DNA from 2 places in the Bacillus sp. 3255 genome. Region 2 is predicted to be linked to the other one. Evidence: riboswitches for the same ligand, from Rfam matches in the RefSeq annotation. Region 2 holds a riboswitch; the other holds the start of a gene.
What was found. Region 2 has a riboswitch for thiamine pyrophosphate ahead of J2X61_RS23115 (ECF transporter S component). Riboswitches for the same ligand answer to the same signal wherever they lie in the genome.
Positions count from the first base shown of each region.

Region 1: another riboswitch for thiamine pyrophosphate. It lies ahead of J2X61_RS27360 (thiamine phosphate synthase); the one in region 2 lies ahead of J2X61_RS23115 (ECF transporter S component).

Region 1 is NZ_JAVDUS010000020.1:179,023-182,435, forward strand. Features, by position in the region: gene thiO (glycine oxidase ThiO) at 1-1,074, opposite strand, end outside; gene J2X61_RS27360 (thiamine phosphate synthase) at 1,058-1,705, opposite strand; TPP riboswitch at 1,843-1,941, opposite strand; gene J2X61_RS27365 (bile acid:sodium symporter family protein) at 2,105-3,088, shown strand.
Region 2 is NZ_JAVDUS010000016.1:106,828-110,240, forward strand. Features, by position in the region: gene J2X61_RS23110 (ABC transporter ATP-binding protein) at 1-723, opposite strand, end outside; gene J2X61_RS23115 (ECF transporter S component) at 729-1,316, opposite strand; TPP riboswitch at 1,415-1,525, opposite strand; gene J2X61_RS23120 (methyl-accepting chemotaxis protein) at 1,580-3,061, opposite strand; gene J2X61_RS23125 (DUF3105 domain-containing protein) at 3,211-3,413, shown strand, end outside.

The DNA.
Region 1 (3,413 bases), on a different contig from region 2:
AGCATCCGCTTCGCCGCTCATCAGCTGCGCCATCGCTTGCCCGGTAGCCGGGCTGAGCAAAATACCGTTGCGGTAATGGCCGCAACCCGCATACAGCCCTTCGTACTGCGGCACTCGGCCGATGTACGGCAGTCCGTCGGGGGTCTGGGGCCGCAGACCGGACCAAGCCGTCTCCCACTCCGCAGCGGAGATCGCCGGCATCAGCCCCCGGGCTCGCTCCATGAGATCGGCGAGCCCGGCCAGCGACACCTTGCGGTCGTAGCTGTTCGGCACCACGGTCGCGCCGACCAGCAAGCGCCCTCCGGCTTTGGGCACGATATAACAGCCCGTCGTGAACAGGGTCTTGTGCAGTTCCCGCTTCCCGGCCAGCACCGAGAAGCATTCCCCTTTCACGGGATATACCGGCAGATCGACCCCGATGCCAGCAAGCAGGTGACCGCTCCATGTTCCTGCTGCCACGACGACTTGCTCACTGTGCAGCGGGCCCTCGCTTGTCATAACCCCGACGACACGCCCCCGCTCCGTCAGCAGCCCTTGCACTTGGGCGAACTCCCGCAGCTTCGCCCCGAGTGCCCGCGCTGCCTGCGCGAACGCCGCCGCCAGCTTCGGCGCCTCCACCTGCCCGTCATCCGGCAGGTACAGGGCTCCGCGCGTCGATCTGCTCAGCGCGGGTTCGAGCTCTGCGGCTGCCGCTGCGCTCAGCCACTCCGCTCTTTGGCCTGCTGCGCGCTGAAGCTTCGCTCTGGCGCGCAGCTCCTCTTCCTGAACGTCGCTGAGCGCAACGTTCAGCAGTCCTTCGCGGACGAGGCCGATGTCGATGTCCGTGAGGCTTCTCAGTTCCTCGCTCAGCTGCGGGAACATCGCCCTGCTCAAGCGGGCCAGTCTGAAAAGAGGGCCCGTATCCTCCATCTCGGACTGCGCGCCGAGCATGCCGGCTGCGGCGGCCGAAGCCTCCGTCCCGAGCCTGCCCCGTTCCAGCAGCGTGACGGACCGGCCGCGCTTCGCCAAATAATAGGCGATGGAAGCGCCGATAACACCGCCGCCGACAATAATGACGCTACTTGTATGCTGCATTCAGCTCACCTCTATTTTCATCACGTTGCAATTCATGTTGGTACGCATTTACTGCAGCTACGGGATCCGCCGCCTCCCAAATGCCGCTCATCACCGCAATACCGGAGGCTCCGGCATCCAACACCTCCCGTGTACGCTCAGGCGTGATGCCGCCGATTGCGATAACGGGAATCGTCACTTGAGCGGCAAGCTCACGCAGCTGTTCAAGCCCTCTAGGCGGCAGGCCCGGCTTCGAATTCGTCGCATACATATGGCCGAAGAGCACGTAATCCGCACCTTCGCGCTCCCGTTTAACCGCTTCCTCTGCGCTATGGACGGATATGCCGGCTCGCTTCCAACAGCCGCCGCAGCTTTCGCGAATCGCCGGGAACGGCGGCGAGCTCTCCGGCATATGCAGCGCGCCGAGACCGGCAGCCGCCGCCATCCAAGGAAACCCGTTAACGCATAACCGCTGCGCTGGCACCCCTTGGTCCAGCAAGTACTGTAGACCAATGAAAATTTCATCCATGGGCTTCTTTTTTTCTCGAATATGGATAGCCGTGACATACGGATGAATCTTAGTGGCAATTGCCGCCAGCTCGCTCCATGCCAGCCTGTCGTTGGAGATGACGTGCAATTCGTGCCCGGACATGGTGAAATCCGCCTCCTTGCCATGTAATTTTTCATGCAGCCGCATCCCTCATGGGCGTACAAGACGCAAAAAAACCACTTTTCCAAAGAAAAGTGGTTGCAGGTAGCCGCATAAATCACATGCACAGATGTGGCGTCAAAGTCCGGTTTCCACTTTCCTCCGCTGGTATGACCCAGTTCAGGTTCAAAGGGTTCAGATTGCTCTGTCTCAGCCTTACGGCGCCCCTAGGGATACATTGGTATTCAGTTGTCATTTATCATAACACGGTATCCAGCGCTTGGAAATAAAAAAATTTCCACCGCATTTATCCTAGTCACTCCTGCAAATTGCTTTTATAATGGGGAGAATGCTTAACTCGGACTTCTATCATGTGTTACTTCAGGAAGGATGTTCACCCAGATGCTGCCACAATTGAATCGGAAATTAGAAAAAATCATGCCCCTCATCACGCCAATCAGCGTTCTTATCGGTGTCCTGTTGGGCAGTCATTTGTCGGGATTCACTTACTTATCCCCTTGGCTCTTCGCCTTCATGACATTCTCGGGCAGCATTAGCTCCAGCTTCCGGGAATTCGTTAAGGTGGTCACACAGCCCCTCCCGTTGATCTTTACACTAATTGTTCTGCATGTGGGGATGCCGTTGATCGCACTAGGCCTTGGCCATGCCGTGTACAGTAACGAACCGCTGACCATTACGGGACTCATCCTTGCCGCAGCTATTCCGACCGGGATCACGAGCTTCGTGTGGGTAGCTATCTATCGCGGTAATATTGTGCTCACCTTATCCATCATTCTTGTGGATACTGTTCTATCGCCTTTTGTCGTCCCTTACACCTTATCCGCGCTCGTCGGCACCAAAGTGCAGATGGATTCTCTCGCTATGATGAAAGGGCTGTTCTTCATGATCGTCGTCCCCTCCTTGCTGGGCATGCTGTTGAATCAATGGACGCAAGGCGGCATTAAGGAGAAGTGGAGCGGCCGTCTAGGTCCGTTCTCCAAAATATGCATGGGCATCGTCGTCGCCATCAACAGCTCGGTCATTGCGCCTTATCTGCGCGATTTGAACGCCGGGTTGCTCGGGCTGGCCGCTTTTGTGCTTGCGTTGGCTTCCCTCGGGTACATGCTGGGATGGTTGGTCGCGAAGCTGATGAGATGGGACCGGGACGTAGTCGTGGCGCTTACATTTAACAGCGGTATGCGCAACATTAGTGCCGGCGCCGTGCTTGCCGTGGCTTATTTCCCGCCGCCGGTAGCGATTCCCGTCGTCCTCGGGATGCTGTTCCAGCAATCGCTGGCCTCGCTCTTCGGCTATTTGCTGAACCGCAGATATGCCTTGAAACGCGATATGCCTGAGCTAACGATGAACGGTATTAAACAAGTTTAATTTTAGGAGCTGCCGATTCCAGACCTGCATGACTCCAGCCGCCCACTGGGCGAATTGGAGATTCTCCAGCTACGCTACACTCGATTGGGTCGTAGGTGACCATAAGGCGATCATTCATAAGGCCCCGCTATGGTAACCATAAGGCAGCCATAACTGGATTTCCTCCAGCTATTTCCACATCTAATTGGCTCGCAGCCGACCTTAACTGGAATTTCTCCCGCTAAAAATTGCGCTCGAGGCACGAATCCGGCACTTTCTGCGAAATTAACGGGAGGTTTTCCAGTTATCATGCCGGTAGCAGGAGCAAATAGCCGATTTAACAGGA
Region 2 (3,413 bases):
GTCCCATACCCCGGGATACCAGATGCCGTAATCGGCAAGCTGCTGCCGGTACGTGGAGAACACCGCGCTGGGCGAACCGTCCGCCATCAGCTCCCCTTCCGGCGAGAGGACGATCAGCCGATCGACCAGATCGAGAATACCGTCAATTTTGTGCTCCACGATGACCAGCGTTTTGTCGGCGCTGACGGACCGGATCGTTTCCCATACCAGCTGCGTGCCCTCTTCATCCAACAAGGCGGTTGGTTCATCGAGGAACAGCACCTCCGGCTCCAACGCCAGCACGCTGGCAATGGCGAGCCGCTGCTTCATCCCTTGGGATAGCTGGCTGATCAAGGTATGCGAATCCTCCAGCCGCAATCCTACCAGCTGCAAATAGTGTTCGATTTGCGCCGGCATTTCCTCTCTCGGCACCTGCATATTTTCCAGTACGAACGCAATCTCTTCATCGACATAAGGCATGCAGAACTGAGCATCCGGGTCTTGAAACACATAGCCCCACCGGCTGGGCACCGCAACATGATCCGCCTTGAGCGGGAGTTCGATAATGTCGGGGACGATCCCGCTCAGTACCTGGAGCAGCGTAGATTTGCCGCAGCCGCTCGGACCGAGCAGCAGCACCTTCTCTCCCGGTCTCACCGACAAGGAAACCCCCTGAAACAACAGGGGGACCTCCTCTCCGGGATATTTCAACTTCAGGTTCGTAACGCCGAATTTTCCGCTCATGCCCATTACCCCAATGCGTCGTAATCTTTCTTCGAAACGGGACGGACCAGACTAAGCACACCGGTACGCGCGAGCGCTCCTGCCAAATAATAAGCGAACACACCCGCGATAATCGCCGATCCGGCCAGGCGCAGTCCGATAAATAAGCAGTAGTTCCAGAACGTCAACTGATCGATATAGCCGTAGTACTGATCGACGAGCAGCGACAGCGCCGCGGAAGCGAAGGCCGCCAGGACCGTCACGCCGACGTTGACCTTGCGATAGAGGAAAAGTGCAAAAATCAGCTCCGCGCCGAGTCCTTGAAGAATCCCATACACCAATGTCGATACGCCCCAAGACCCGCCGAGCAACGCCTCAATCGTCGCTGCCGCAACTTCCGCCAGCAAAGCGACCCCCGGCTTGCGGATAATGAGGAAGGCGAACGTCCCTGCCATAAACCACATGCCATAGCTGAGCTGCTCCGCATGCAAACCGATTGGCTTCATCAAATCGTACATCGGTCCCCAAATCCGGTAAATCACCCCAAATACCGCCGCGATCACGATGGTGACCAGAATATCCGTCAATTTCAATCCTTTAACCCCTGCTGCCATCTGCTTTCCAACTCCTTCTCTTGTATCGAATATGTAAAATGAGATAGGCGAACACGCAAAAAAGCCCGCCGGAATGCGGCAGGCATAAAATTAGTGCAGACGAAGGCACTCGAATTCTCTACGCTGGCATTATCCAGATCAGATTAAACGGTCAGCGGCATAAGGCCGCTATCTCAGCCTGACTTCATCAAGCACCCGTGTTGCTATTCATTTGGCTTAACTGTAGCCCATTCTCCGGTATTTGGCAATGGGTTTCGCGAATTTTATTTCTCGATCAGGTGCTGCAAATCCTGCGCCAAACCGTTCAGCTGCCGGATGCTGTCGACAATATCCTCCACTCGCTTCTGCTGCACTTCCGCGCTTGCCAGCACTTGCTGCACCGATGCGGCAGACTGCTCGGTAATTGCTGCAACGGACGTCATTTCCTCCGCAACCTTCTGCGAGGAGCGCTGAAGCTGCTGATTCATGCGCTGCAAATTCTCCGCTTGCTCCATCACTTCTGCTGTGTTCGTGTTGATGGTTTCGAACAGCAGGTCCACGCTGTCCGCTGATTTCTTGCCGGACTCTACCGCTGTTTTACCCGCTGCAACCTTTGCAACGGCTGTCTCCACCTTCTGCTGAATCGAGCCGAGAATTTCGGAGATATCGGCGGACGCTACATGCGCGTTCTGCGCAAGCTTGCGAATTTCACCGGCGACGACCGCGAAACCTTTGCCGTGTTCGCCGGCGCGCGCGGCTTCAATAGAAGCGTTAAGCGACAGCAGGTTCGTCTGATTGGCAATGTCGGCGATCGTGGTGACGATATGGCCGATTTTCACATTTTCATCGTTAACTTCATTCATAATGCTCGACGTTTCCGTGACGATTTCCGTGATGTCCTTGATTTTGTGCGACAAGTCCCCCATCTGGTTCTTGCCTTCGTTCGTCATGTTCGCCGTATCCCGGGACCGGCCGCTCATCGTATCCGATGCGGACGAGGTCAGCTCGACCGTCTCGTTCACCTCTTGAATCGCCGAAGTAATATCGGTAATGGAGGAAGCTTGGGACTCGATGCCAATCGAAATTTCCTGGAAAGCTGCAACAACTTCCTCTGTAATGCGGCCGGTAACGGAAGCATTCTCATGCAAAGTTGTGCTGGAGGACCCAAGCACATCTGTCGTTGTCCGCACCCCTGCCAGCATCTGTTCCGTCTTCAAGCGAGAGGCTTCGGATTCCTTCGCACTCCGAGCCACACTGGCCAGCATCCGCATGCCGATCTGCCCTTGACCGATCAGCGCGATAATCGTCAGCACATAGAAAGCATTGATTGAAATATAGTCCATAGGTCCTGACAAGGTGCTGCAGAAATGGTTCATGTTCACTAGCCCGATCACACCGGTAAGCAGCAGTGGACGGAAATCCATATACAAGGATACCAAGGCCAAACTTAAGTACAGAATCAGCATGCCGGACAGCGACGTACTATGAGCCATAAAGAAATAAGAGATCACATTAAGGCCTATCGCAATGATGTATTTCGTGTAAGAAATCCAGATTTTCCTCCAGATTATAATGGTGCACACGAGCGCAATAGGCGCTCCGAATGCCAATAACGTCAGCACCACGTCCGCCAATCGATAAGACGCTCCCATGCCAAGCGCCAAGCATGCCCAGAGCAGCTTCACCATCAGCCCGTTTCTTCTATGTAGTTCCAAAAGATGATCCGACAAACGCATTTCCCCCTCGTCGCAAACAAAATTAGACATTTTATTACATCATTCAACATATACCGACGTAATCCTCTTTTGCCTAATGCCAAATTGTATATTCCCTATATTGCATTTGACTTATGGTTCATTTTAAAACTACAATATGTAGTGTCTAATAGATTACTCATAAAGGAGCTCATCTTATTATGGAACACTCCACGCTGCAGGACGGGTCCGGCGTTATAGCCATCTTGCTCTACATCGGGCTGGCCCTTTTCATCTTGGCCGTTATCGGCTACGTATTTGCCGCTAAGACGCGCAAAGCCAACACAAGCAAGCTGAAGAAAGCGGAAAAGCAAACGCTGCAGAAAAAGCTTAAAACCTGGCTGATTCTCTCTCACACGCTTCT